Regions from separate parts of the Microbacterium aquimaris genome, predicted to be linked through region 1. Evidence: predicted binding sites of a transcription regulator. Region 1 holds the regulator's gene; each other region holds the start of a gene.
The links. Region 1 encodes HrcA, which represses chaperone genes, less so after heat shock. Its sites were predicted from a motif close to TTNGCACTCGNNNNNNNCGAGTGCNAA; they were not measured.
Positions count from the first base shown of each region.

Region 2: ABD204_RS01645 (Hsp20/alpha crystallin family protein) is a predicted target of HrcA. The motif match lies at 4,420-4,446, and genes of this name have one in related genera.
Region 3: groES (co-chaperone GroES) is a predicted target of HrcA. The motif match lies at 5,371-5,397, and genes of this name have one in related genera.
Region 4: groL (chaperonin GroEL) is a predicted target of HrcA. The motif match lies at 1,658-1,684, and genes of this name have one in related genera.

Region 1 covers NZ_BAAAPT010000002.1:420,064-427,159, forward strand. Annotated here, with positions in the region: gene ybeY (rRNA maturation RNase YbeY) at 1-52, opposite strand, end outside; gene ABD204_RS11540 (PhoH family protein) at 49-1,176, opposite strand; gene ABD204_RS11545 (HIT domain-containing protein) at 1,121-1,468, opposite strand; gene ABD204_RS11550 (16S rRNA (uracil(1498)-N(3))-methyltransferase) at 1,518-2,252, opposite strand; gene dnaJ (molecular chaperone DnaJ) at 2,256-3,380, opposite strand; gene hrcA (heat-inducible transcriptional repressor HrcA) at 3,431-4,471, opposite strand; gene hemW (radical SAM family heme chaperone HemW) at 4,569-5,786, opposite strand; gene ABD204_RS11570 (DUF1990 domain-containing protein) at 5,806-6,456, opposite strand; gene lepA (translation elongation factor 4) at 6,509-7,096, opposite strand, start outside.
Region 2 covers NZ_BAAAPT010000001.1:330,427-337,522, reverse strand. Annotated here, with positions in the region: gene ABD204_RS01685 (carboxylesterase/lipase family protein) at 1-397, shown strand, start outside; partial or broken gene ABD204_RS01680 (L-arabinose isomerase) at 501-722, shown strand; gene ABD204_RS01675 (aldose 1-epimerase family protein) at 725-1,669, shown strand; gene ABD204_RS01670 (hypothetical protein) at 1,745-1,942, opposite strand; gene ABD204_RS01665 (DUF5684 domain-containing protein) at 2,118-2,513, shown strand; gene ABD204_RS01660 (SDR family NAD(P)-dependent oxidoreductase) at 2,537-3,385, opposite strand; gene ABD204_RS01655 (asparagine synthase) at 3,522-4,136, shown strand; tRNA gene ABD204_RS01650 (tRNA-Arg) at 4,182-4,254, shown strand; gene ABD204_RS01645 (Hsp20/alpha crystallin family protein) at 4,531-5,001, shown strand; gene ABD204_RS01640 (L-serine ammonia-lyase, iron-sulfur-dependent, subunit alpha) at 5,088-6,575, shown strand; gene ABD204_RS01635 (MarR family winged helix-turn-helix transcriptional regulator) at 6,608-7,039, opposite strand; gene ABD204_RS01630 (DUF2207 domain-containing protein) at 7,083-7,096, shown strand, end outside.
Region 3 covers NZ_BAAAPT010000001.1:1,617,756-1,624,851, forward strand. Annotated here, with positions in the region: gene ABD204_RS07440 (IniB N-terminal domain-containing protein) at 1-499, opposite strand, end outside; gene ABD204_RS07445 (helix-turn-helix domain-containing protein) at 621-3,119, opposite strand; gene ABD204_RS07450 (Hsp70 family protein) at 3,135-5,150, opposite strand; gene groES (co-chaperone GroES) at 5,481-5,777, shown strand; gene rarD (EamA family transporter RarD) at 6,013-6,906, shown strand; gene ABD204_RS07465 (metal-sensitive transcriptional regulator) at 6,922-7,096, opposite strand, start outside.
Region 4 covers NZ_BAAAPT010000001.1:62,757-69,852, forward strand. Annotated here, with positions in the region: gene groL (chaperonin GroEL) at 1-1,619, opposite strand, end outside; gene ABD204_RS00330 (cold-shock protein) at 1,803-2,006, opposite strand; gene ABD204_RS00335 (LytR C-terminal domain-containing protein) at 2,134-2,733, opposite strand; gene ABD204_RS00340 (DUF3263 domain-containing protein) at 2,812-3,057, opposite strand; gene ABD204_RS00345 (DUF2332 domain-containing protein) at 3,085-4,059, opposite strand; gene msrB (peptide-methionine (R)-S-oxide reductase MsrB) at 4,150-4,557, shown strand; gene ABD204_RS00355 (nitroreductase family protein) at 4,575-5,105, shown strand; gene ABD204_RS00360 (DMT family transporter) at 5,109-6,044, opposite strand; tRNA gene ABD204_RS00365 (tRNA-Thr) at 6,144-6,219, opposite strand; gene ABD204_RS00370 (DsbA family protein) at 6,252-7,096, opposite strand, start outside.

The DNA of each region.
Region 1 (7,096 bases):
GCACCGTCTCGTCGACCTCGACGCCGGACTCATTGGTGATCTCGATGGTCATGAACGTCCTCGTTTCGGAAGATGATCCCGCGGACGACCGGGTCGATCCGCGGCTCGCCGCTCGGCTCGGTTGGCCAGCTCGCCGGCCTCATCACGTTCGCGTCGGGCCGCCAGCCGTTTCTCGTCGTACTCGCTGTAGGCGTCCACGATCCGGCCCACCAGGGTGTGGCGCACGACGTCCTCGCTGGTGAGGTGGGAGAAGTGGATGTCGTCGACGTCTCCGAGCACGCGCGTCACCAACCGCAGACCGGAGGCACCCTGGGGCAGGTCGATCTGCGTGATGTCCCCGGTGACGACCATCCGGGTGCCGAACCCGAGGCGGGTCAGGAACATCTTCATCTGCTCCGGCGTGGTGTTCTGCGCCTCGTCGAGCACGACGAAGGAGTCGTTCAGGGTGCGACCGCGCATGTAGGCCAGTGGGGCGACCTCGATCGTGCCCGTCGCCATCAGCTTCGGCACGATCTCGGGATCCATCATCTCGTTCAATGCGTCGTAGAGCGGGCGCAGATACGGATCGATCTTGTCCGTCAGCGTGCCGGGCAGGAACCCGAGCCGCTCGCCTGCCTCGACGGCGGGACGGGTGAGGATGATGCGGCTGACCTCCTTGCGGTGGAGCGCTTGTACGGCCTTGGCCATCGCGAGATACGTCTTGCCGGTTCCGGCCGGTCCGATCCCGAAGACGATCGTGTGCTCGTCGATGGCGTCCACGTACGCCTTCTGACCCACCGTCTTGGGCCGGATGACCTTGCCCCGCGACGAGAGGATCTGCTCGCCCAGCACCTCCGAGGGACGCATGCCGGCGTCGGAGCGCAGGATGCGGTTCGACGAGGCGACGTCGGTCGGGGCCATCTCGTGCCCGGCCTTGGTCATCGCCAACAACTCGTCGACGAGCGTGCGCGCCGAGGCGACCGCACCGGCGCCTCCGGTGAGGGTGATCTCGTTCCCGCGTACGTGGACATCGACGTCGGGATGCTCGCGCTCGACCACGCGCAGGAGACGATCCTGCGGTCCGAGCAGCTGCACCATCGCGACGCCGTCCGCGGACACGCGGTCGACGGTGGGTTCCTGGTCAGGCACCGAGGGTCTTCTCCTGCAATTGTCCGGCGAGCACGTGGGCGTGCACATGGAAGACGGTCTGTCCGGCGGCGGCACCGGTGTTGAACACGAGTCTGAACTCCCCGTCGGCGTGTTCGGCGGCCACCGCACGTGCGAGCCCGACGACCTCCGCCAACAGTTCCGGGTCGCCTTCGGCGAGCTCGACCACGTCGCGATAGCGCTCGGACTTGGGGATCACGAGGAGGTGGACCGGCGCCTGCGGCGCGATGTCACGGATCGCGAAGGCGTTCTCGGTCTCGGCGATGATCTCGGCGGGGATCTCGCCGCGGAGGATGCGGGTGAAAACAGACGGTTCCGTCATGGGTCGAGTCTATCGGCGCGGCAGGTCGGAGCGGCCCGCCCGCTCCGGCTCACCAGCGCCGCAACGCCGCATTGACCACGGCCAGGGCGGCCGGCCCCGCCGTGGAGGTCCGCAGCACCGTGTCACCGAGGCGCACCGGGCGCGCACCCGCCGCCTGCAGCCGCTCGACCTCCTCGGCGGGCATGCCCCCTTCGGGGCCGACGACCACCACGACGTCGGCGTCGGCCGTCGGATCGAGTTCCACCGCCGTGAGGGCCTCCCCCGCATCCGGGACGAGCACGAGCATGCGGGATTTCGACGCACGCGCGGCCAGTTCGCCGGTGCCCACCGGCGCACCCACCGGCGGGATCCAGGCCCGGTGTGCCTGCTTGGCGGCCTCCCGGACGATGCTCGCCCAACGCGCCCGCCCCTTCTCACGCTTGGCGCCCTCCCACCGTGAGACGCTGCGCGCAGCCTGCCACGGGACGATCTCGTCCGCACCGATCTCGGTGCCCGCCTGCACGGCCAACTCATCCCGGTCGCCCTTGGCGAGCGCCTGGACGAGCACGAGGCGCGGCGTGGGTGCGGGAACGGTGCGGCGTGACTCGACGGTGACCGCCACGCGCTGCGGCGCCACGTCGGCCACGCGGCCGGTCAGCCAGACACCGAGGCCGTCACCGACGGTGACCGCCTCCCCCGCCCGCACGCGACGCACCGCGGCGGCGTGGTGGGCCTCCCTGCCGAGCAGGACGACCTCGTCGCCCGCCAAAGCCGCGGGGTCGTCGACGACGAAGTGCAGAGGCACTGATCAGCCGTTCCGGAGGCGATCCCGCAACTTGGCGAACAGTCCCTGGTGGAACTGCGCGAGCTGCGGCGAGGGGGCCTTCGTGCGCTTGGCGAAATCCTCGATGAGGGCGCGCTCCTTGTGGTCCAGACGCGTCGGGGTCACCACATGCACCCCCACCCGGAGGTCGCCGCGCTGGTTTCCTCGCAGCGGGGTGATGCCACGACCCTTGATGGTCAGCACGTCGCCGGCCTGCACGCCCGGGCGGATCTCCAGATCGACCGGCCCGTCGAGTGATTCGATCGTCGTGGTCGTGCCGAGGATCGCATCCGGCATCGACACCTCGAGCGTGGCCAGCAGGTCGTCGCCCTCCCGGCTGAAGGTCTCGTGGTCTTTGACGGTGACCTCCACGTACAGGTCCCCGTTCGGCCCCCCGGCCTGACCGACCTCGCCCGAACCGGGCAGCTGCAACCGCAGACCGGTCTCGACGCCCGCCGGGATGTCGAGCGAGACCGTGCGGCGCGCGCGGACCCGGCCTTGTCCCTGGCAGGTCGCGCACGGGTACGGGATGGTCGTCCCGTACCCCTGGCACACGCGGCACGGCGCATTGGTGAGGACGTTGCCGAGCAGGCTGCGCACCTGCTGCTGCACGTGACCGGAGCCGTGGCAGATGTCGCACGTGACCGGCTGCGTGTCCGGCTGGCAGCAGGACCCTTCGCACGTCTCGCACAGCACGGCCGTGTCGACGTCGATGTCGCGGTGCACGCCGAACACGACGTCGCCCAGCTCGAGGGTCACACGCACCAGCGCGTCCTGGCCGCGCTCACGACGCGACCGCGGACGGGGGCCGCGGGCCCCGCCACCGCCACCACCGGCGCCGAAGAACGTCTCGAAGATGTCGCCGAACGAGCCGAATCCGGCCGCGCCGCCGCCGCCGAAGGGCGAATCCCCGCCCATGTCGTACCGCGCACGCTGATCGGGGTCGCTCAGCACGTCGTAGGCGTGCGTCACGGATTTGAAACGCTCGGCGGCATCCGCCCCCGGGTTCACATCGGGGTGGAGCTCGCGCGCGAGCCGCCGATACGCCTTCTTGATCTCCTCGGGGCTCGCATCTCGCGAGACACCCAGAACTTCATAGTGGTCAGCCACGTTCGCCTCTCCCACCCGTGTCGCCACGGGATCGTCTGTCGTCGAACGCCTCAGCGGGCGTTCTCGTCCTCTTCGAGCAGTCGCGACAGGTAGCGCGCCACGGCGCGCACCGATGCGAGGTTGCTCGGGTAGTCCATTCGGGTCGGCCCCAGCACGCCGACGCGCGCGCGGGCACCCGACGCGTCGTACTCGCCGGCGACGACCGACGCCTCCGCCAGGCCGAAGGGTTCGTTCTCGCGTCCGATACTCGCCGCGAGTCCGTGCTCGTCGGCGACCATCTCACCCATGAGGCGCATCAGGGTCACCTGCTCCTCGATGGCCTCCAACAGCGGGTAGATGCTGCCGCGGAAGTCCGATTCACGCCGGGCCAGGTTGGCTGTCCCCGCCATCACCAGGCGATCCTGCCGGAACTCCTCGAGCTCTTCGGCGACGACCATGGCGATGACGTCGACGAGCGCTTCGTGCGGCGCCCGCGCGTCTGAGGCCGCCGCGAGCCGGTCGGCGATGGCCTGTGCACCGTCGCGGATCGGCCGGCCGACGGTGAGATCTGCGATCGCCGTGCGCATGCGGAAGATGTCTTCCTCGGCCGGGTCGTGGGGCAGGAACACGAGTCGCTGCGAGACGCGGCCGGTGTCGGTGACGAGCACCACCAACATGCGCCCCGTGTCGAGTCCGACCAGTTCCACATGGGAGACGTGGGCCTGGGCGAAGGACGGGTATTGGACGATCGCCACCTGGCCGGTCAGCTGCGTGAGGGCGCGGACGGTGCGCACCATCAGGTCGTCGAGGTCTCCCGGCGCCTCCAGGAACGATGCGATCGCCGTGCGTTGCGCGGGCGAGAGGGGACGCACCTCGGCAAGGTGGTCGACGAAGACGCGGTACCCCTTGTCGGTGGGCACTCGCCCGGACGATGTGTGCGGCGCCTCGATCAGGTCCTCGTCCTCGAGCAGGGCCATGTCGTTGCGGATCGTGGCAGCCGACACGCCGAAAGCGTGACGATCGACGATCGACTTGCTCCCGACCGGCTCGCGCGTCTCGACGAAGTCCTGCACGATCGCGCGGAGGACTTCCAGTCCGCGTGCGCTGACCATTGATCCTCCCGCGTACGTGTCCGGCGTGCACTGGCACTCGTCTCGAGTGAGTGCCAATTCTACCGTGCCCGACGGCGGTCGCGTTCCGGCCCGCCGCTCAGCCGGTGAGTGCGCGGACGACCGCGTCCGCGAGCAGCCGCCCGCGCATCGTCAGCACGACGGTGCCGGCGATTGCCTGCGCCCCGTCGATGAGGCCGTCGGCGATGAGCCCCGGCACGGCGGCGCGACCGTCGGCGGGTACCTCCGTCACGGGCAACCCCTCGCGGATGCGGGAGCGCAACAGAACGGTCTCGAGAGTGCGGGAGGTCTCGTCGGGACGCTCCCTGCCGGCGGCGGGTGACTCCCCGCGCGCCAACCGCGCCGAGTATGCGGCTGGATGCTTCACGTTCCACCAGCGCAGACCCGAGACGTGACTGTGTGCCCCCGGGCCGAACCCCCACCAGTCCGTACCCCGCCAGTAGGCAAGGTTGTGCCGGGACCGGTCGGTGTCACCACGAGCCCAGTTGGACACCTCGTACCACTGGAGGCCGCCACCGGTCAGGGTCGCCTCGGCACGTTCGTACATGTCGGCCTGGAGGTCATCGTCCGGGGCGGGAACCTCCCCCCGTCGGATCTGCCGGGAGAGCTTCGTGCCGTCCTCGATGATCAGCGCGTAGGCCGAGACATGGTCGGGAGCAAGCGCCACAGCCGCGTCGAGCGAACGCGCCCAGTCCTCCAGACTCTCCCCCGGTGCGCCGTAGATGAGATCCACGCTCACCTTCAGCCCCGCCGCACGCGCCGCCATGACCGCCGTCTCGACGTTCTCCGGACGATGGGTGCGATCGAGTGCGGCGAGCACGTGGGGAACGGCCGACTGCATGCCGATCGACATGCGCGTGACACCGGCCGCCGCGAGCTCTTCGACCACGTCCGGGCTCACCGTGTCGGGATTGGCCTCCACCGTCACCTCGGCGTCGGCGTCGATCCCGAACGTCTCGCGCACCCCGTCGAGCATGCGAGCGAGGTCGCCCGCCGGGAGCAGCGTGGGGGTGCCTCCGCCGAAGAAGACCGTCGAGGCCGGACGAAGCCCCCCGCGCGCTGCGAGGACCCGCCCGGCGAGAGCGACCTCCTCGAGCAGCGTGTCGGCATAGGTGTCCTGGCGTGCGCCGCGCAGCTCGGTCGCGGTATAGGTGTTGAAGTCGCAGTATCCGCAGCGGACCCGACAGAACGGCACGTGCAGGTACGCGCCGAATGCGGTGCCGGGGTCGACGACGAGGTCCTCGGGGAGGGCGCCGTCCGCCGGGGCGGGATCACCGAGAGGAAGCGCGGCGCCCATCAGCGCCTCTGATCGACGCTCACGCGGGCGTCGTGTACAGCGGTGAGATCGCCCGCAGGTAGCGGGTGAACAGCTCGCGGCGGCGACGGCGTGTCAACGCGGGGCACAGACGGTACGGCAACGCGCGAGGCGCATCGAATGCGCGCACGGTGAACCACACCTCGTCGTTGTCGTACCACTCGACCATGAACGACTCCTCGCCGCTGACGACCGAGCCACCGAGCGTCCCCAACGCGAAGCCGGTGCGACGCGGCTCCTCGATCGCGAAGATCACGCGCAGCTCCGCGTCGGCGCTCATCCCACCGACCCGGCCGGACAGATGGATGGTCGTGCCCGCGGCGACGAACGGTGTTCCGTCGGCGTCGAACCGCTGGTCGGCCTGGGTCCGGCTCGGCGCGATCGGCGCCCCCTCCGCATCGAAGCTGACACCGGAGTACATCGGCCCGGGCGCCGGACGCACGTCGCTGAGCGTGAGACCGGTGCCCCGCTGGGCCGCCCACGACAACAGCGCCTCACCCGCGCGGAGGAAGCGCGCCTCACCCGACCCGATCCGCCACGACTGCTCCGCGGGGATGCTGCGCTCCGGCGGGAAGTGCATGAGGTCGGGCGCCTGTGTGGCTCCGACGGCGGCGTAATCGACCGTGTCGTCCTTGAAGGTTCCGCGGCGCATATACCGAGCCTACCGATCCGCTCCCGGGCATCTGGCGAGAGCCGGATGCGTTCTACTTCTTCGCTTCCACGTCACCCGACAGCGCGGCGATGAACGCCTCCTGCGGGACCTCGACGCGACCGACCATCTTCATGCGCTTCTTGCCCTCCTTCTGCTTCTCCAGAAGCTTGCGCTTTCGGGAGATGTCGCCGCCGTAGCACTTGGCCAGGACGTCCTTGCGGATGGCGCGGATGTTCTCGCGGGCGATGATCCGGGCGCCGATGGCGGCCTGGATGGGCACCTCGAACTGCTGGCGCGGGATGAGCTTGCGCAGTCGCTCGGTCATCATCGTGCCGTAGCTGTACGCCTTCTCGCGATGGACGATCGAACTGAACGCATCCACCTTCTCCCCTTGGAGGAGGATGTCGACCTTCACGAGGTCCGCCGTCTGCGAACCGGCCGGCTCGTAGTCCAGGCTCGCGTACCCCTGCGTCTTCGACTTCAGGTGGTCGAAGAAGTCGAACACGATCTCACCGAGGGGCATGTTGTAGCGCAGCTCGACACGATCCTCGCTGAGGTAGTCCATGCCGAGCAGAGATCCCCGGCGCGCCTGGCAGAGCTCCATCACGGTGCCGACATAGTCCTTCGGCAACAGGATGCC
Region 2 (7,096 bases), on a different contig from region 1:
GCCGACGCTGTGGGCCGTCGAGGGGCACTCCCGCGTCGCCCCCACGTACCTGTACCGCTTCGACCACGCGACGCCGTTCCTGCGGATGGTGGGCCTCGGTGCGACGCACGGCAGCGAACTGCCCTACGTGTGGGGCGCGGTCGACGGCCCGACGAAGGGCCCGGTGTTCCGCCTCGGTGGTCGGCATGCGGCGCAGCGCATCTCGCACCGTGTCATGCGCCGGTGGACCGCGTTCGCGCACGGCCATGCCCCCGACGCGGCGGACGCCGTCTCCTGGCCGCCCTTCGACGAAGACCGACGCGCGACGCTCGTCATCGACGGCGTCGACCGTGTCGTCGACGACCTGGACGCGACCGTCCGTGCCGGCTGGGGAGACGAGGTCCTCGCGTTCACGTGAGCGGATGCTCCTGTGGGTTCCGCGGTCACCTCGCGTGGATGGCCCGCTCGGGTGTCCGCGTGTCGTGACGGCCGAACAGGGAACCGGCCGCGCGACGTTGCACAAAGCCGCGCCGGACTTCGCCACGTCGGCGGCCTGTTGGCTGACGGCGGGTGCCGCCCACCATACTGTGATGACGACCGCCGTCGGGCTCGAGGTCCTCCGCGACTTCGCCGAGATCGCGCGCACGGAGCTCGTCGTCATCGACGCGGGGACCACCGTGCGTGGCTTCCCGTATGAGCTGCGGTGGAACCAGGCGTACTTCCGACTCGCACAAGGACTGTGAACATGGCACGAACACCCGCCTCCGGTATCCAGCACTCCCTCCGGGCGGGTGACGACGAGGCGGTGATCACGAGCATCGGGGCCACGCTGCGGGCGCTCACCCATGCGGGGCGGGATCTCGTCGTCCCGTTCACCGCAGACGAGGTCAGGCCCGCGTACCGTGGCGCCACGCTCGCGCCGTGGCCGAATCGTGTGGTGGACGGCGTCTATTCCTTCGGGGGTCGGGAGTTCCAGCTGGCCCTCACCGAGCCCGCCCGCTCACACGCGCTGCATGGACTGGCGGCGTGGCTCGACTTCGACGCCGTCGACAAGGGGACCGACCACGTCGCTCTTGAAGCGGTCATCGAACCGCAGACGGCGTATCCGTGGCGGCTGGTGGTGCGCACCACCTTCACCCTCGGGGCGGACGGGCTGACCCAGTCCGTGACGGTCCGGAACGACTCCGACGAGCCGGCGCCGTGGGGCACGGGCCCGCACCCGTACCTCGTCGCGGGTGAGGGCCGCGTCGACGACTGGACGCTCGAGCTCCCGGCCGACCGCGTCTTGGCGGTCACCGACGACCGACTCATCCCCACCGGGCTCCGCGATGTCGACGCCGACGATCCCGCGCGGTTCGACTTCCGCACGGCGCGCCGTATCGACGCCGCCCAGATCGACCATGCCTACACGGCTCTCCGGTGGGACGACGAGGGTCTGGCGACGGTGAGGCTGACCGCCGAGGACGGCACCGGAGTGCTCATGCAATGGGGCCAGGCGTGCGCGTGGGTGCAGGTGCACACCGCAGACCGGCCCGATGCCGCGGAGAGCCGCCTGGGTCTCGCGGTCGAACCCATGACGTGCGCGCCCGACGCGTTCAACGCCGCGGCCTACGACTACGACGCCGGGCTCATCGTGCTGGACCCGGCGCAGGAAGCCACCGCCTCGTGGCGGATCGCCGCCTTCGAGTGATCGATCGCGGCGCCAGATCGCGGGGCCGTGACGAAGGGCCACGGGTATCGCCGTGGCCCTCCGCCGGTGGCGGGGTCAGTTCTCCCGCATCCGCTCGTTTGCTTCGTTCTTCGCCTCGACGGAGTCGCGTTCGGCTTCGGCCTTCTTGACCTCGGACTCGGCCTTCATCTCGTCGACCTTGTCGTCGATGCGGTCCTTGGTGTCCTCCCAGGCCTCGCCCGCCTTGCGGCCGGCGGTCTGAGCGGTGTCCTTCGCGTCATCCATGAATCCCATGAGTCACTCCCTTTCTCGAAAGGCTCGCGGGTCCTTGTGAGCCCGGTCTCGACGCTAATCCGGGGCGGCCTTCGCACGGGTGGGGTTGCGACGGGACGAGGCGGTCGCTAGTCCCTCGGGGGTCCGTCCCGAAATATCCCACCGCTCACAGCCGATTCTCAGTAATGTCGTGCACATGATCACCTTCGCCGACATCGTCACCTACGACACCGACCCCGCGGGCGGCATCGCCGTCTTCGCCGGCCTCGGCTTCTTCTGGCTCGCCTTCTACGTGCTGCTCGCGGTGGCACTGTGGAAGGTCTTCTCCAAGGCCGGCTACCCCGGCTGGCTTGCGATCATCCCGATCGTGAACATGTTCGTGCTGGTCAAGGTCGCGGGGTTCTCCGCGTGGCTCGGCCTTCTGTACTTCATCCCGATCGTGAACCTGGTGTTCGCGATCATCGTCGCGTTCCGCACCGGCAGCGCGTTCGGCAAGGGGGGCGTGTTCTCGTTCTTCCTGCTGTGGATGTTCGCCTTCGTCGGCTACTTCATCATCGGCTTCGACAAGTCCACCTACACCAAGCCCGTCTGAGCCGTACCAACGACGCCCGTCGCTCAGGCGGCGGGCGTCGTGGTGTCCACGGCCTCTTTCAAGGGACGGCGCATCGCCGACCAGTAACGCGTCGGGGTGACCCGTGAGAGCACGTCCACCAAGTGGGCTTCGCGGCCGATCATCGTTCGCGCCCGCCGGCGGATCGTGGCCTGGACGATCCGCTCCGCCGCATCGCCGGGCTCGGTGTGGTACATCGCCGCCTGCGCCGCAGCGGCACGCGCGGCGACATCCGGGTCCACCGCAGCGGCGTACCGGCCGTGCAGGATGATGCCCGTCTTCACCCCGGCCGGGTACACCGCGCCCACCGTCACCGAGGTGCGCTCGAGTTCGTGACGCAGTGCTTCGGTGAAGCCGCGCACGGCGAACTTGCTCATCGCATAGGGGATGCGGCCGGCGGGGGCGGCGAGGCCGTAGATGCTCACAAGGTGCGTGATGTGCGCGGCCGGCTCGCGCCGCAGCGCCGGGAGCAGGGCCTTGGTCACATTCACCGTGCCCCACAGGTTCACATCCATCAACCATCGCATCTCGTCCATCGTGAGCTGATCGATGTCGCCGAGCATCGAGGATCCCGCGCACGTGACGAGAGACTGCACGCGAGGATGCGAGGCGGTGATCTCCGCCGCCATTTCCGTGACGGCGTCGTCGGAGGTGAGGTCGACGGTGTGGGTGGTGTGGCCGCGGCCGCGCAGATCCCGTGCGACCGACTCCAGTCCTTCGGCGTTGCGGTCGACCAGTGCGACCCGGGCGCCGCGGGCGGCCAGGCGTCGGGCGGCTTCGGCGCCCATTCCGCTGGCGGCACCGGTGATCACGGCGGTGCGGTCTCGCACATCGAGGTGTGCTCGTCGGGTCATCGTCGTCCTCCGCTTCGTCGCGTCATCGCGTGCGTCCATTCTGTCCGACACCGACGGGCGTCGATGCGCGCGCATCGGACGCATCCAGGATCGCTGTCGGGGCTGACGATACGATCGGAGGGGGAGGTGCGCGCACATGGGACGCAACGCAGACGCGATCGCGGAGGGCGTTTCGATCGCCGCGGCCGCCGCCCGGCTGACGGTGCGCAACCGCATCCTCGTCGACACCATCGCGCGCAACGAGCCGTTCGACCCCGAACGCGTCGCCCCGTTCGCGCGGGAGACGCTGCTCGCACTGGCCACCGAGCAGGAGGCGGCGGCGGATCTCGCGCGCAAGCAACGCAAGAAGGCGTGGGGGAAGTACTCGGATCCGGGGAGCACCCACGACTACCGTGACCGCGACACCCGCAATCTCCGGCGCCGTCAGCGGCAGTACAACGGGGTCGCCAAGGTCCTGCGGGAGCGAGCCGATGACCCCGAGGCGATCGACGCGCTCGTCGCCGACGCGCGACAAGCCGCGTGGGGCGACGTCGAATCGAACCTGCAGCGCCGACTCGTCGCCGAGGGTGCGCGTCCCGACCTCGAACCCGACTACGCCAAGATGCGTGCCGCGCGTATGCAGTCGTTGCGGCTGGTGGACCTGCCGAAGCTCGCCGCCCACCGTCGCCGGGTGGGTCCCTCCGCCCTCGGGACCGTGGAAGATCCCGAGGATGTCGCCGCCGCCCTCGATTCGCCACCGACCGAAACGTGATGTAGGCTGGCCCTCGGCCTTCGCGCCGTTTCGCGTGAAGGTCCTGCGCCTCTAGCTCAATGGATAGAGCATCTGACTACGGATCAGAAGGTTGGGGGTTCGAGTCCCTCGAGGCGCGCACTGTGTTGAGACAGTGAGAAATCCCTCGCCTCCGGGCGGGGGATTTTCGCTTTCCTCGGTGCTTCGTCACCACGTCACCGGGTTCCGTTTCCGTGCGCGTCCACGTGTCGCGCGGCCGGCTGGACCTCGCGCGCCGATCGTTCGCCGACGGCGATCGCCAGATCTGGCACTCTCCACCCCAGAGTGCTAATCTGTTCTTAGTTGAGTCACATCGACTCAACTTGAGAGTCCCACCGTCGGATGGCCGCATCCGACCCGCTACGAAGGAGAAGACATGGGAACCTACGACCCGTTCCGTGAGCTGGACCGCATGGCGTCGAGCCTCCTCGACGCGCGACGCGGACCCCGCCGCATGCCGATGGATCTCTACCGCGACGGCGACCACTACGTCCTCCACGCCGACCTCCCGGGCATCGACCCCGGCTCGGTCGACATCGACGTGGACGGCCAGCTTCTGACGATCCGCGCCGAGCGCACCCTCGCCTCCGGCGACGGGGTCAAGTGGATCACCCGCGAGCGCGAGGCCGCCAGTTTCGTCCGCCAGCTCAACCTCGGACAGGGAATCGACATCGAGCGCATCTCGGCCAGCTACGGCAACGGTGTGCTCTCGGTGACGATCCCGGTCAGCGAGAAGGCGAAGCCGCGCAAGATCGAGGTGTCGACCGAGGCGCAGCCCTCCGTGCTGGAGGCGCACGAGTCGGCATCGTCGGCTGTAGCCGACGGTCCCGCGCCCGTCGAGCAGTAACCCGTTCCGCGCGACGCCCCGACCCTCGGATCGGGGCGTTCGCGCTGTCCGGGGCGCATGAGGCGTTCGGGGCGTAGCCTGTGGGGGTGAGCGCCTACGTCTCGGCGTTCGAGCTGTTCTCCATCGGAGTAGGACCCTCGAGCTCCCACACGGTCGGCCCGATGCGCGCCGGCCGAGACTTCGCCGCGCGTCTGCGGGATTCCGGAGACCTCGACCGGGTGGTGCGCGTGAGCTGTGCCTTGTACGGTTCGCTCGGGGCGACCGGAATCGGCCACGGGACGCCGGATGCGGTGGTGGCCGGCCTCGCCGGCCTCGATCCGGAGACCGTCGATCCGTCGGCGGTGCGCGGGGCCTGGTCGGATCGGCCGGCGGGGGAGCGTCTTCCGCTGGATGGCACGCGGCCGATCGACTTCGACACAGGCGACGTCATGTTCGAGCCACGCACGCGCCTGCCTGGGCATCCGAACGCCATGACCCTCGTGGCCCGCGCGGAGGGCGGCGAGGTCGTCTCCGAAGAGACCTACTACTCGGTGGGTGGCGGTTTCATCCGACGGGAGGGGGAGGCGCCGCGAGTGCAGGCGACGCCCTGGCCGTTGCGCTTCGACTCCGCCGCGGAGTTGCTGGCGCTGTGCGACGACCGACATCGCACCATCGCCGAGGCGGCGCGGTGCAACGAAGAGGCGCTGCGACCGGAGAAGGAGGTTGCGGCAGGACTCGACCGTATTTGGGATGCGATGTCTACGTGCGTCGACGCCGGCCTGCGCGCCGAGGGGGTGCTACCGGGTGTGCTCAAGGTGAAGCGCCGCGCCGGCCAGATCCGGGCGCAACTCGAAAACGCCGCGGCAGCGGGCGGGCGTGAACTTCCCGGGGAGTGGCTCGGGGCTTACGCGCTGGCGGTGAACGAGGAGAACGCGGCGGGCGGACGTGTGGTCACCGCACCCACCAACGGTGCCGCGGGGATCCTTCCCGCCGTCGCGATGTACTGGTGGCGTTTCCTTGCCGACTCCGGCCTCGGGGCCGGGAACGCCGTCACCCCGAACGGTGAACTGGTCGGCAGTGCCCTGCTGGGTTTCGGAGACGCCGTCGCGGCGGTGTCCTTTGAAGACGAGGCGGCGGTCGCCGAGGCCAACCGTCGTCGGGGGATCCGGCGGTTCCTGCTGACGGCCACCGCACTCGGGTCGCTCTTCAAGGCGAACGCGTCGATCTCCGGCGCGGAGGGCGGGTGTCAGGCCGAGGTCGGCTCAGCGTGTGCGATGGCCGCGGGTGGCTTGACGGCGGTGATGGGTGGGACGAACGGGCAGATCGAGAACGCCGCCGAGATCGCGATGGAGCACCACCTCGGGTTGACGTGCGACCCGGTCGGCGGCCTGGTCCAGATCCCGTGCATCGAACGCAACGCCGTCGCCGCATCCACCGCGGTGACCGCGGCCCGCCTGGCCTTGCGGGGCGACGGCTCCCACTTCGTGTCGCTGGATGCGGTGGTCGAGACGATGAGGCAGACCGGGATCGACATGTCTCACAAGTACAAAGAGACCAGTGAAGGCGGCCTCGCCGTCAACGTCATCGAGTGCTGACCGGGCCCCCGCCGACGCATCGGAGCCTCGCGTCAGTGGCGTGCGCGGAGCTTGGCCGTCAGATCACGCAGCTGGGTCAGCTCGCGGTCGTCGAGACAGGACAGGCGTTCGGCGATCGTGCGGGCATGCCGCGACGCGATGCGGCGGAACGTGGCCGCGCCGTGCTCGGTCGCCCGGACCAGCGAGCCGCGACCGTCGTCCGGGTCCGGGCACTTCGTGATGAGGCCCCGCTGGACCATCCGGTCGACCAGGCGAGAGACGCTGGGCTGGCTGATCAGCATGTTCGCGGTGATGTCGCGAAGACGCGCGGTCATCTCCGGCCCGCGCGCGACGGTCAGGAGCACGTCGTACTCGCCTTGGCCGAGGTCCTCGTCGTCGAAGTCGGTGCTGATCTCGTCGAGGATCTCGTGCTGGGCGCGGAACAGGCTCTCCCAGGCTTCCACGGCGAGACGGCGATCGGTCATGGACTAAAGAGTAGGCCGAAATCTCTCCCCCTAGGCTGGGGGCATGTCTGTTGTGGG
Region 3 (7,096 bases), on a different contig from region 1:
TGAACGAACCGTCGATGTCGACGTCGGTGGTCTCGTTGCCGATCGCGATGTCGCCGGTGTCGATGTCGGTGCTCGACGTGTCGACGCTGGCGGTCTCGCCGGCGGCGGCCCCGTAGTCACCGCTGTTGACGATGGCCTCGTTGTCGAAGATCTGGTTGACGTCGCCGTTGGCCCAGATGTTCTGGTTGACCGACTGGTCCACGATCGTCGCACGGTTGTCGATCGTGAAGGTCTGCGTGATCGTGTTGATCTCCTCCACCGGCGTGGGCTTCGGGCCCGGGGGGTGGGGATGCGGATTCGGGTGCGGATGGACGTCGTGCCGCTCGACCACGACGGGCGCCACGGCGCGGACATCGTCGGCGCAGATGTCCGACAGTCCGTTCGCGGCGAGCGTTCCTTCGGGATCCTGCTCGAACTCCGCGGCAGCCTCCGGGTCTCTCAGCAGGCTCAGGATGAACTCGATCAGTGCGTCGGCGATCGTCGCCAGCGGGGTGGTCATGGTCTGTCTCCTGTCGTTTCGAGACTCGTTCTCGAGGCTATGCAGATCTGCGAGGTTCGGAATCGGGGATAACCCCGAAAGATTCGGTGGGCCCTTAGGGGTCCGGCGGGGAACTCGGGGGTCATCGTGCGGCCCCCTCGGTGACTCCCATCGCCACCCGCAGCTTGGCCAGCAGATCCGAACGGGATGTCGCCCCCAGCCGGCGGCGGATCTGGCCGATGTGGTGCTCGGCTGTGCGGGGTGAGATGAACAGCTCAGCGCCGATCTCGGCGTAGGTCCGTCCCTGCAACACGAGGTGCGCGATCTCGTGTTCGCGTTCGCTCAGACCGCTCGCGGCGGCCGTGGCGACGGGGCCGGTGGGTGGTTCGTTCGGTGACGGGGTCTCGCGCGGGTGCAATTCGCGGGCGCACGCCAACAGTCGCGCTCCGACTTTCTTGTCCTTGCTGCGACGTGCGCCGTGCCCGGCCAGGCGCGCACCGTCCCACGCCAGGCCCACCGTCGCCAGTCCGCGGGCGGCGGTCTCGACCGCATCCGGATCGATCGTGCCGGCCAGAACCGAGGTCCACACGCCACCGGCCTGCGCCATGCGCGCCGCGAGGGGGTTGCGGTGTGCCGCTTCGACGAGTGCCTTGGCGTGCGGGACGAGGTCGTCGGGACGATTCCTCAGAATCCCGCGCTGGATCCCCGCCCAGTGCAACGCCGTCGCCCACACCGAGGGCTGGCCGAGTCGATCCACCAGCACCAGCGCGTCGCGGAACGCCGGCTGCATCCACTCGGCGTCTCCCAGACGCGCCGACACGACGACCAGCTCGCTGAGCGGCAGCAGCGTGTACAGGTCGGGCTCGACGCGGCGCACGCGGCTCTTCAACGACTCCCACGCCGCGCCGAGTGCCGCCGCGTCTTCGTAGCGACGGGCAAGTTCCACGGTCACCGCCGCGGCGATCAGGTCGTCACGGGCCGCCAAGACGACGCCGTCCGCGGTCGCCTCCGCGAGCGAACGGCGCGCCTCGGCGACCTGCTCGCGTTGCACCGCGATCCACGCGTTCCACAGCAGCAGCCGCGGCCGCCAGCGACGGCAGCGCTCGGTGTGGGAGAGGGCGTCGGTGACGACCGTGTGCGCCAGCTCCAGGTCGCCGATGCCGATGGCCGCGGTGGCGGCGACCACCGCGGGAAGCTCGGGGGTCGGGGCGGTGTCGCGGGCCGCGCAGTACAGATCCGCCGCACGACGGAGGTCGTCGACCGCCTCTCGGGGGCTCTCGTCCGAGAGGGTGGCGCGCAGGCCGCGATCGAGCAGGTCGAGCGCGACGCCCAGCGTCGACGGGGCGCCCGGCGCGGCGGCGTCCGGTCCGGGCTCCTCGGCGTCGAGGTCTGCGGTCATCCCGGTGCCGACCGCCGCGATGACCGCTCGTGTCCGGCCGGTTCCGGTGGTCGGTGGCATCGCCCGATAGGTGTGGTCGGCGACCGACATCATGCCGCGGTCGGCCCACGTCACGGCCAGCGTGTCGGCGGCCAGGTCGTGGTCGGGGTGGTCCGGGGTGATGTCCATGTCACCGAGCAGCAGTCCCGCGCCGTCGCCGTCGCCCGCGGCCCACAGCGCGTGGGCGCGGGCCACGGTGATGTCGGATTCCGGCACCCCGCACGCGACCGCGCGTTCGAACAGCGCGGCGGCGAGGCCGGGTTCACACGCGATCTCGGCGCGGGCGCGATCGGCGATCGCGACCCCCAGTGCGGGATCGACGACCCCGTCCAGGCAGGCGGCCAGGTCCGATCCGGGGACGAGGTCGATCGAGCCGTGGCGGAGCAGGTCGATGAGTACGTCGATGGAGACACTCGCCCGGGCGACCTCGGCCACGAGCGGCGCCGGACGCCCGTTGGCGGTGAGCAGGCCCTCCGCGTAACCCTCGGCGACCACGTCGGCCGGGTCCGCGTGGTGCATGCCGGAGTCGCGGGCGCCGAGACTGAGGCTCTCGATGCGACGGCGTACCGCGGGGGAGACCGTCTCCAGGCGATGCCGTATGCGCCGGCGCACGACGCGGGTGAGTTCGCGGTGCGCGGGGTCGTCGCTGCAGTCCTGCAGATCGTGCGCTTCGACGCAGGCGGCCACCAACCAGGCGATACCGCCGGCGACGTCGAGGATGTGCTGCGCGCAGGCGGTGTCGGCCGACATGAGGTCGGTGCGCACTTCGGCGAGGGTGACTTCGCCGAGAAGGACGGGCGGGCTGTCGTGCTCGACGATCCGGGTGATCTCGACCAGCCCGGCCGGTGCCGGCCAGGTCCGGTAGGCGACCACCAGGCCCGCCTCCGGACGGGTCGCCCGCGTGAGGAGTGCGGACAGCTGCTCGGTCGACAACTCCTGGGCGTCGTCGACCAGCACGGTCACCTCGTCGTCGACCGCGGGCACGCGCTCGCGTGGTGACAACGACCGCGTCGGACGCCCCTCGCGTTCGAGTCTCGCGCGCAGATAGGCCAACGCGTCGGTCTTGCCCGAGCCGGCGCTCCCGACGATCGCGGCGCGCAGTGGGGGTCTGCGCGTGACGAGATCATCGAGAGCGCCGAGTGCGTGGGCAGCCCGGGGGAGCACTTCGACCGCCGGATCGGTGGTGTCGGTGAGTCGAGTCATCTCCGCCCCCGCACGTCAGCCCGCCACCGTCGTGCCGGACGGCTCGGGGCTCGGTGACGTCGGGGGAGTCGTCTGGGTCTGCGATGGGGCGGGGTCCGGCGCCGTCGAGGGCGAGCCGGATGCGGTCGGCGTCGGGTCGCTCGTCGGTTCCGTCGCCGGCGGTGTCGTCTGCTGCGGCGTCGGGTCGTTCGTCGGGGACGGGTCGCTCGTGGGCGTCGGGTCGATGGTGGGAGAGGGATCCGACGTCGGGGTCGACGTGGGTGTCGGCGTCGAGGTGGCCGTCGGCGTCGGTGTCGACGAGGGCGTCGTGGACGGTGTGGTCGGCGTCGGCGTCGAGGTGGTCGGTGGTGTCGCCGACGAGCCGGACGACCCCGCGGATCCGGTCGACCCGGTCGAACTCGATCCGCTCGAGCCGGAGGAGCCGGAGGAGCCCGAGGAGCCGGACGAGCCCGAGGAGCCGGACGAGGCCGGCGGTGTCGACGTCGACGGTGACGTGCGGCCCTGCGATGCGCTCGACGAGGAGGACGACACCGGGGTGGTGCGGGTGTTGCGCACCATCGGGTTGCTCCGTGGCGTCGTCCAGCCGCCGGTGTCCGTGTGAGGCGCGGGAGCAGCCTCGGGGGCGGCGGCCTGCGGCTCGTCGCCGGCCGCTTCGGGGTCGCTGGTCTCGACGATCTGTTCGGTGCTGCCGACCAGTTCCATCCCGAGCCACTCGGTGAGCGACTGCTGGGTCGAGTTCGCGGCGACCGTGCCGTTGCCCAGCCCGGTCGCGTTGGCCAGGACGAGCCCACTGGCCAGCACCAGGGCGCCGGCGGCCGACGCGGCGATCGGGATCGCCCGCGAGCGGCGGGGAGGCATCGCGGTCACGTTCGGGAGGGCGGCCGGCTCGGCGATCGGCTCGAGGGCGGCGGCACCGGTGGGAAGCGCCGCCGGTCCGGCCAGCGGTGCGCCCGCGGGGGCCACCGCGCGGGCGGCGCCGAGGGCGATCGAGGACTTCGGGTCGGCGTCGATTGCGATCGGGCGGTCGAACCGCTCCGACAGCAGCTGGGCGACCAGCGGGATGCGCGACGACCCGCCCACCAGCAGGATGCTCTCCACCTCGGCCGGATCGAGCCCGGCGGTCTCGAGCGTGTCTTCCAGGGTGTCGGCGGTGCGTTCGATCGAGGGCGAGATCATGTCCTCGAATTCGGCGCGGGTCAGACGCACGCTGGCCGCGCCCGTCGGCAACAGGACCGGGACCGTCACGTCGGAGTCGAAGGAGAGCGCCTCCTTTGCGTCGACGCACTCGCGGCGCAGCTGCGCGAGGGCGAGTCGCGTGTCGGCGTCGTCGGCCTGGAGGTCGGCTGCGGTGACGCCGGCCGACCGCAACACGTGACGCAACACCTCGTCGTCGAAGTCGGCGCCGCCGAGGTTGTCGATACCCGTCGCGGTGCCGATCGGGGCGAACCCGCCCTCGCCGTCCTTGCGCAGGATGACCGAGTCGAAGGTGCCTCCGCCGAGGTCGTATACGGCGAGTGCGCCACCGGGTTCGAGCAGGCGCCCCGCCTCGTACTGCCGCGCCGCTGCTTCGGGTTCGCTGATCAGCGAGACCTCGCCGATCTCCGCACGCTCCAGCGCGGTGCGGATCAGACCCAGGCGATGCGCGCCCCATCCGGTCGGGTGGGTCAGCATCATCGCCGTCGGCGATCCGCCTTCGCGCTCGACGACCGTCTCGACGACCGAGGCGACGGTGCGCGCATAAAGCTGTTCGGGTGGGAGGGTGCGTCCGCCCACCGACAGCGGGACGTCGTCGCCGATGCTCCGTTTGAATTCGCGCACCAACCGGTCCGGCTGACTGATGCCGCGACGTTCGGCGGCATCGCCGAACAGCAGGCCCTCGGCGGTGACGAAGACCGATGAGGGAGCGCTGTCGCTGCTCCTGCCGAGCGGAAAGCTACGAGCGTCGAGTGTTCCGTCGGCAGCGGACCGCGCGGTCGCCACCGCCGTCCGGCTCGTGCCGACGTCGATGCCCAGAAAATACGCCGTTGCCATGATCCCCCCACGGATCGGGCGCGGACTGGCGAGAGCCCGTGATCATCCCAGTTGTTCCCAGTGTCCCAGTGGAGCAGGTCCGGCGTGAAGGCCGTGATGGCGAACGCCGGCGTCTGCTTCCGATGCCAGGTCACCCAGCTGACCCGGTCTCGGTGGTGTCATCGTACACACATAGGAGGGGAGTCGGCCAGGGCCTCGGTGATACGTGTCGACCCCGAATCTGGCACTCGCGTTGCAAGAGTGCCAACGCTTCCCTAGACTTGCGTTAGCACTCTCAGTCCGAGTTTGCTAACGAGTCTTGACGTCTCACAGGAAAGCAGAGGTAGACCCGTGTCGGTTTCCATCAAGCCGCTCGAGGACCGCATCGTCATCAAGCAGGTCGAGGCCGAGCAGACCACGTCCAGCGGTCTGGTCATCCCCGACACCGCCAAGGAGAAGCCCCAGGAGGGCGAGGTCGTGGCGGTCGGCCCCGGTCGTATCGATGACAACGGCAACCGTGTCCCGCTCGACGTCGCCGTCGGCGACCGCGTCATCTACAGCAAGTACGGCGGAACCGAAGTGAAGTTCGGTGTCGACGAGTACCTGGTGCTGTCGGCGCGCGACGTGCTGGCGGTCGTCGTCCGCTGAGACACCCGCGTGGAAGGGCCCGGATGCTTCGGCATCCGGGCCCTTCGTCGTATCGCAGCGGATGCCGGACGCGACGCCGGGGCGGCCGTAGGATGGGCCGGTGAAACGAGACGCATCCGGTCCCGTCCCGGATGACGCGTCGACAGACGCCCGGGAGTTCGGAGAAGCGGCCGCCGCGACCGCCGGGGTCGCCGTCGCGGCGGCTGAGCCGGTCCGTTCCCACGCCGTCGGCGGCGTGTATGCGTTCTCGGCATACCTCATCTGGGGCTTCCTGCCCCTCTACTTCGTCGCGCTCGCGCCCACCGGGCCCTGGGAGGTCGTCGCGTGGCGCATCGTGCTCTCCCTGGTCTTCTGCGGCGTCCTGCTGACCCTCACGCGCACCTGGCCCCGCCTTCGCGCGATCCTGCGATCGCCGCGCCTGGCGTTGTGGACCGTCGCGGCGGGGGTCCTCATCTACGTCAACTGGCAGGTGTTCGTCATCGCCACGCTCACGGGCCACGTCATCGAGACGAGTCTCGGGTACTTCATCAACCCGATCTTCACCGTGCTGCTGGGGGTGCTGATCCTGCGCGAGAGACTTCGCCCGGCACAGTGGACGGCGGTCGGGATCGCCGCGGCGGCGGTCGTGGTGATCGTCATCGGGTACGGGGCGTTCCCCTGGATCGCGCTGACCTTGACGGCCTCCTTCGGCCTGTACGGGCTGGTCAAGAAACGCATCGGGCCATCGGTCGACGCGGTCAGCGGGCTCACGTTGGAATCGCTGTGGCTGACCCCTGTCGCCGTGGTGCAGCTGATGCTGGTCGCGGTCACCTCGGGCATCACCCTCGGCGCGGCCGGGCCGCTGCATGCGGTGCTGTTGCTCGGGGCCGGCGTCATGACCGCCACGCCCCTGCTCTTCTTCGCCGCGGGGGCCCGGCGCGTGCCGCTGACCCTTATCGGTCTGCTCCAGTTCGTCACGCCCATCCTGCAGTTCACCATCGGCGTGTGGATCCTGCAGGAGCCGATGCCCGTCGAGCGTTGGATCGGATTCGCTCTGGTGTGGACCGCCCTGGTGGTGCTGTCGGTCGATTCCGTGTTCGCGGCGCGTCGAGGGCGCCGCGCTGTCGCCGACGTCGCCGAGCTGGCTTGAGCGGCGCGGGATCGGTCAGCGGACGAGGCGTGCGATCGCCTGCGATGCCTCGGCGATCTTCTCCTCCGCCTCGATGCCCCCGGCGCGGGCCGCATCGACCACGCAGTGCCGCAGGTGGTCGTCGAGCAGCCCCAGGGCGACCGTCTCGAGCGCGCTGGTCAGCGCGCTGATCTGGGTGAGGATGTCGATG
Region 4 (7,096 bases), on a different contig from region 1:
CAGAAGTCCATGCCGCCGGTCGGGTCGGCCGGAGCGGCCGGAGCCTTCTCGGGCTTGTCGGCCACGACGGCCTCGGTGGTCAGGAACAGACCCGCGATCGACGCGGCGTTCTGCAGCGCCGAGCGGGTGACCTTCGCCGGGTCGATGATGCCCTGCTCGAACAGGTCGGCGTACTCGCCGGTCGCGGCGTTCAGACCGTGACCGAGGGGCAGCTCGGCGACCTTGTTCGCCACGACGCCCGGCTCGAGACCGGCGTTGAGGGCGATCTGCTTGAGCGGGGCCTCGATGGCGACCTTGACGATGTTCGCACCGGTCGCCTCGTCTCCGACGAGCTCGAGACCGCCGAAGGCGCCCTTGCCGGCCTGGATGAGGGCCACGCCACCACCGGCGACGACACCCTCTTCGACGGCGGCCTTCGCGTTGCGCACGGCGTCCTCGATGCGGTGCTTGCGCTCCTTCAGCTCGACCTCGGTGGCCGCACCCGCCTTGATGACGGCGACGCCGCCGGCGAGCTTGGCGAGGCGCTCCTGGAGCTTCTCGCGGTCGTAGTCGCTGTCGGTGTTGTCGATCTCGCGGCGGATCTGGGTCACGCGACCCTCGATCTGCTCCGCCTCGCCGGCACCCTCGACGATCGTGGTCTCGTCCTTGGTGATGATCACCTTGCGAGCACGGCCGAGCAGGTCGAGCGTGGTGTTCTCCAGCTTCAGGCCGACCTCTTCGGTGATGACCTGACCACCGGTGAGGATCGCGATGTCCTGCAGCTGAGCCTTGCGGCGGTCGCCGAAGCCGGGGGCCTTGACGGCGGCCGACTTGAAGATGCCGCGGATCTTGTTCAGCACCAGGGTCGCGAGCGCTTCGCCCTCGACGTCCTCGGCGATGATCAGCAGTTCCTTGCCGTCCTGGATCACCTTGTCGACGATCGGCAGCAGGTCCTTGATGTTCGAGATCTTCTGGTTCGCGATGAGGATGTAGGGGTCCTCGAACACGACTTCCTGGCGCTCCGGGTCGGTGACGAAGTAGGGGTTGATGTACCCCTTGTCGAAACGCATACCCTCGGTGAGCTCGAGCTCGGTGCCGAAGGTCTGCGACTCCTCGACGGTCACGACACCTTCCTTGCCGACCTTGTCGATCGCCTCGGCGATGAGCTCGCCGATCTCGGCGTCGGCGGCGGAGATCGACGCGGTCGCGGCGATCTGCTCCTTCGACTCGACCTCCTTGGCGTCGGTCAGCAGCTGGTCGGTGATCGCCTTGACGGCCTTCTCGATGCCGCGCTTGAGCGAGATCGGGTCGGCGCCGGCGGCGACGTTGCGCAGCCCCTCGCGGACGAGGGCCTGGGCGAGGACCGTGGCGGTGGTGGTGCCGTCACCGGCGACGTCATCGGTCTTCTTGGCGACCTCCTTGACGAGCTCCGCACCGATCTTCTCGTACGGGTCGTCCAGCTCGATCTCCTTGGCGATCGAGACACCGTCGTTCGTGATGGTGGGAGCGCCCCACTTCTTCTCGAGCACGACGTTGCGCCCACGCGGGCCCAGGGTCACCTTGACGGCGTCGGCCAGCGTGTTGAGGCCGCGCTCGAGACCGCGGCGGGCCTCCTCATCGAAAGCGATCATCTTTGCCATGTGTGTGTCGTCCCTCCCGGACGTTGGCTTTCGGTCTATTAGCACTCATACAAGACGAGTGCTAATCCATTCTGGCACTCGACCCCGGGGAGTGCAAGCCGCTGTCCGGAAGCAGGCGGAAGGGCGGGACGCCACCGGCACCCCGCCCTTCACGACGCGCGTCGCCCGTGAGGCGACCTCGCGTCAGACGACGACGCGGACGGACTCCGCCTGCGGGCCCTTCTGGCCCGAGCCGACGGTGAATTCGACCGCCTGGCCTTCCTCGAGGACGCGGAAACCGCTCATCTCGATGTTGGAGTAGTGGACGAACACATCCTGCCCGTCCGTCACGGTGATGAAGCCGTAACCCTTCTCGGCGTTGAACCACTTGACGGTGCCCTGGGCCATGCGAATCTCCTGTAATGCGGTGGGACAGGCTCATCGTAGGCAGACGGGAATTCACGGAACGGCCATCACAGCAACTGTTGACACCGGTGAATAGAAACGTTTACCGGCCTGAAACAACCGGCGCGGATCAGGGCGCGGGGGTCTCTTCGGGGGCGTCGGCGGTGCGGTCCAGTCCGATGACGACCGTCAGCTGTGACGACTGGCTCTCGTCGACGTCCTCGGTGGCCGTGTCGTCCACCGGCTGGTAGAAGTCGCTCTGTTCGATGCGGGCTCCACCCAGCAGGTCGGCGATACCCGCCGCGGCGGCCTCGTCGTCGGGGAACGCGTAGTAGATCGTCGTCTCGGCGAAATCGGTGGTGCCGGCCTCACTGGCGTTGACCTGGTCGGATGACCACCCGGCGGTGACGAGGATGTCCTTCACCTGCGTGGCAAGGCCCGATTCCGGTGTGGCGTTGAGCACCAGCACGTCATAGGAGGTGTCGATCACCGGCTCCACCGTCGCCGTGGGCGTGGGTGTGGGTTCGGCGTCGGGGACGAGCGAGACGCGACCGCTCATGACCATGGTGGCGAAGATTCCGACCACGATGAGCAGGAGCGTGGCCACAGCCGCCCACAGGAAGACCACCCAACCACGCATGTGCGGGTTCTCGGCCCGGTGGGCGCCGACTCGTCCGCTGTCCGTGGGGAGGTCGTCGAAGCGATCCCGCGGGTAGGTCGATTTCGGCACCCCACGATGCTACCCGCACGCGGATGCCGCCCGTGCGCGAGAGGCCCTCTCGTGCGCGCGGATGCCGGTGCGCGCCGGTCAGCCCGGCGTCGGCTCCGAGGCGCGCGGGTCCTCCCTCTCGTCCCGGCGGCGCCGCAGCCGCTTGACGAGCATGGGGTCGTACTCCTGGGCCTCGACCGTGTCGATGAGACGATCCAGCACCTGGTAGTAGCGGGCCGGGGCCAGCCCGAGCTCGGCGCGGATCGCCTCCTCCTTGGCGCCGATGTGCCGGCGCCATTCGGCCTCGAAGTCCAGGAGGGTGCGATCTCGATCCGACAGGGTCATGCCTCCACGCTAACCGCGGCCCATCCGTCACCCGGGAAGCCACTCCACCGACCCACCCAGTGGATCGGCGTAGGCGAGCGGCCGCCCGTCGCGGTGGAGCACGAACCTCCCCGGTCCGGGGGCGACCGGACTCGTCCACCGGTCGTGCACGCCGGCCGGGTCCAGGGAGATCCACGTCGCCCCCGTCTCGACGATGGCGTCGATCAACCGTTCGCGCACGGGGCGCGCGAGGTGCGGAAGCAGACCGAGCGTCGACACCACGGGGGTCAGGCCGCCGGGTACGGCTTCGACCAGGCGGCGGACGACGGCGGGGTCGCCGGCGTCGGCGGGTGCCACGTCGACGCCGAACGCGCCCGCCACGGCCAGAGACGCCTCGATGCGGCGGGCGCGCTGGTCCTCTCCGGGCCACACCAGGGCGAGCAGGAACGCGCGGTCGTCGGGGTCGGCGGGATCCAGCGGAGAAAGGTCGACACCCGCGCGCCACTCGATCGCCGGCATGCGCAACGGTGCGTCGCCGATCACGCGCGCCTCCAACAGCACCGGCGAGAGTCCCGTGACGGGATCGAGTGCCACCATGTCGTCGCCGCACCGGTAGCGGTACGAATAGCGGTCCGGAACGAGGCAGAGCCCGGCGCTGGCACCGAGTTCGATGAGCCCGACCGGGCCCGGCACGTCGGCGAGTGCCGGAAGGAGTGCCGCGCATCGCAACGGCTCATTGGTCTGCAGGGACCGCTGCGCCGCCTCGGCCACGACGGCGTCGGCGTGTGCGACCAGCCATTTCCGCCACCGGTCGAAGGTCCCCTCGGGCGCTCCGAGCATCCGCGTGAGCGCGAACACCAGGGGTGGCTGACCTCTCGTGGCCGGGATGCGCGCGAGCACCCGCTGCACGCGCTCGTCTGCTGCCACTCCGGAGGCCCACTCCGCGTACAACGCCGACCGCGCCGGCGCCTCGTCGCGCGCGAACCGCGCATACCTCTCGCCCACCTCCCGCCACCGGTCCATGGCTCCATCCTCCCGCGCGCGACGTCATCTGCGTCACAGACGGCGCCGACTGCGCCGCGCTGAGGTTGAATGGAGGAGAAGGAGGTCTCCATGGACTATTCCGTCGACAAGACCGATGCGCAGTGGCGTGAGCAGCTGACCCCCGAGCAGTACCGGGTGCTGCGCGAGGCCGGCACCGAGCGGCCCTGGACCGGCGAACTCCTCGACGAGGAACGTGCCGGCCTGTACACATGCGCCGCGTGCGGCGCCGAGCTGTTCAAGAGCGGCACGAAGTTCGACTCCCACTGCGGATGGCCGAGCTTCTACGAATCGGTCCGGCCGGAAGCGGTCGAGCTGATCGAGGACAACAGCCACGGCATGGTGCGCACCGAAGTGCGATGCGCGTCCTGCGGTTCCCACCTCGGGCACGTGTTCCCGGACGGCTTCGGCACGCCGACCGGCGACCGCTACTGCATGAACTCGCTCTCGCTGAACTTCACGCCCGAAGGCAACGCGTGACAGGTGTCCGGAAGGCGATGCGCGACCGGCGCTCGCTGTCCAAAGTCACCGACGACGCCCCCGATCGGGACGAGGTGCTCGACTGCGTCGCCGCGGCGGGCCGGGTTGCCGACCACTCCTCGCTCGGGCCATGGCGCATCATCGAGATCCGGGGTGCCGCCCGCGAGCGGCTGGGACGCGCACTCAACAAGGCCGAAGGGCGCAAGGGCGTGTCGTCCAAGGCGCTGCGCGCGCCGCTCGTGCTCGCGGTGGTCACCTGCCGCCGCAAGAGCAAGGTGCCCCGCTGGGAGCAGGAGGCGGTCGCATCCGGCGTCGCCCATATGCTCAGCCTCGCCCTCGACGACGCCGGGTGGGGGGTCTTCTGGCGCACCGGGAGCGCCACGCGCACCAAGGCCGTCGCGAAGGCCCACGGCCTGGCGAAGAACGAGGAGCTACTCGGATGGCTCTACGTCGGAGGCAAGCCGAACCGGGCCCGCCCGCCACGCCCGAAGCGGATCGATCCGGAACGTTTCGTCTCGCCGATGCCCGGCGGCACACGCGCGCGCTGACCGTCACCGACGGCGCCGGGCGCGCGGGAACACGGCGATCGCCGCCCCCACCAGCGCGATCGCCGAGACCACGATCCCGATGACGGTGCGCGGGCTGGCCACCGTGGGCCACAGTGCGTCCAGCACCACCGATGTCGTCAGTTGCCCGACGACCGCCCCCAGACCCATCAGCAGCACGCCGGTGTGTTGCACGACCGCGGCGCCGATGAAGATGTAGGCGACACCCAGCGCGCCGCCGAGATACAGCCACGGCTCGGTCGGGAACGCCTCCGGTGGCCCGACCAGGAGCACGTGCACCGCCGCGGCGGCCAGCAGCACCAGGGTGCCGCCGGCGAAGTTGACCGCGGTCGCGGTGAGGGCCGACCCCACACGTTGACGCAGGCGTCCGTTCGTGGCCTGCTGCCAGGCGATCCCGCCCCCGACGAGGAACGGCAGCACGAGCATCCACCAAGGCACGCCGCGCACCGACTCCCCGGTGACCGACAGCAGCACCGCGCCGACCGCGATCGAGGCGCCGAGGACGCGCGACATCGTCACGGCCACCACACCGGCCGGACCGTAGCCGGCACGATCGAGCACGAGCCCGTTGACCGCCTGGCCCGCCACCATGCCGACGGTGAACAGCGACACCCCGATGACGGCGACCGTGAGGCTCTGTGTGGCGACGCTGAAGGCTCCGGCGAACCCGCCGATGAGCATCCACCACGGCACCGTCCGTGCGCGCAGCCCGGTGGTCAACGTCGTGAGGCCACGCCGTCCGGCGGGAAGGGCGAGGCTGACCGCCACGAGGATGAGCAGACCCGAGCCGAACGACACGGCGGCCGCGACGAAGCCGTCCTGCAACCGTTCGCCGAGCGACCCGTTGACGCGCGCTTGGATCGCGGTGAGCACACCGATCATGACGGCGCCGACCATCGCGAGCGGACGGTGGGCGATCATCCCCCCATCTTGCCCCGCGCTCGGCGCGGGACTCGAACCCGTAACCGCCCGATGACAACGTCGGGGTCGACGCCAAGGGCGCCCGACGGGCACCGTACGTGGAGCCGACTACGGGACTCGAACCCGTAACCGCCCGATTACAAGTCGGGTGCGCTACCAATTGCGCCAAGTCGGCAAGGCGACCAGTCTACCCAGCCGCCACCCGGGTCACGGCGTCGGCGTCGGGGTGGGCGTAGGCGCGGCCTCGTAGTACGCGTCGCTGGAGACGGTGAGCACGAACTGTGCGAACTCCGCACCGTCGTCGAGCGCCCCGACGTACGGGATGCCGTTGACGAGGACCATGGGCGTCCCGGTGAGGGAGATGTCGTCGGTGTCCGGGATGCCATCCAGTGCGCGGTCGGTGGCCGACTTGGCCCATGCCGCGAACTTCTCCTCGACGATGCAGTCACGCACCGTCTGCGGGTCGTCCGCGCCGGAGGCCTGCGCGAGGTCGGCGAGCTCGATGTCGGAGTAGCCTTCGGTGTCGAGCTCGGGCTGCTGCTTCAGGAGCGTGTCGTTGAACTTGAAGAAGTCGTCGGGCGAGTGGTGCGCCATGCACGCTGCGGCGCTCGCGGCGCGCAGCGAGTACTTCGTTCCGTTGGACTTGGCGGTGAGCATCGCGACCGGGTAGTAGCTGAGGGTCGCGGCGTCTTCACTGACCCACTTCTGCAGCTGCTGCACGTTGGCGACCTGGAAATCCTTCGCGCCGCTGGAAAGGTAGTCGACGTAGATCCGGATGTCGACCACGCCCGGCTCGGGGGTCTCGGTCTCCACCGGCTCCGCCTCGGCGGTCATCGCGGCGGCGGATGAGTCGTCGCCGCCGTCGGCGTCCGTGTCCTCCTCCTCGTCATCGGCCGTCGTCGGCTCGGCGCCGACGGATCCGACACCCGTGACGTTCGTCACGACGAATCCGTCCTCGCTGACGTTGGCCGGCTGCGCCATGGTGCGCGAGGCGTTGCTGGAGACGGTCCAGGTGATCACGACGGCCACCGCGGCGACGACGGCGACGATGA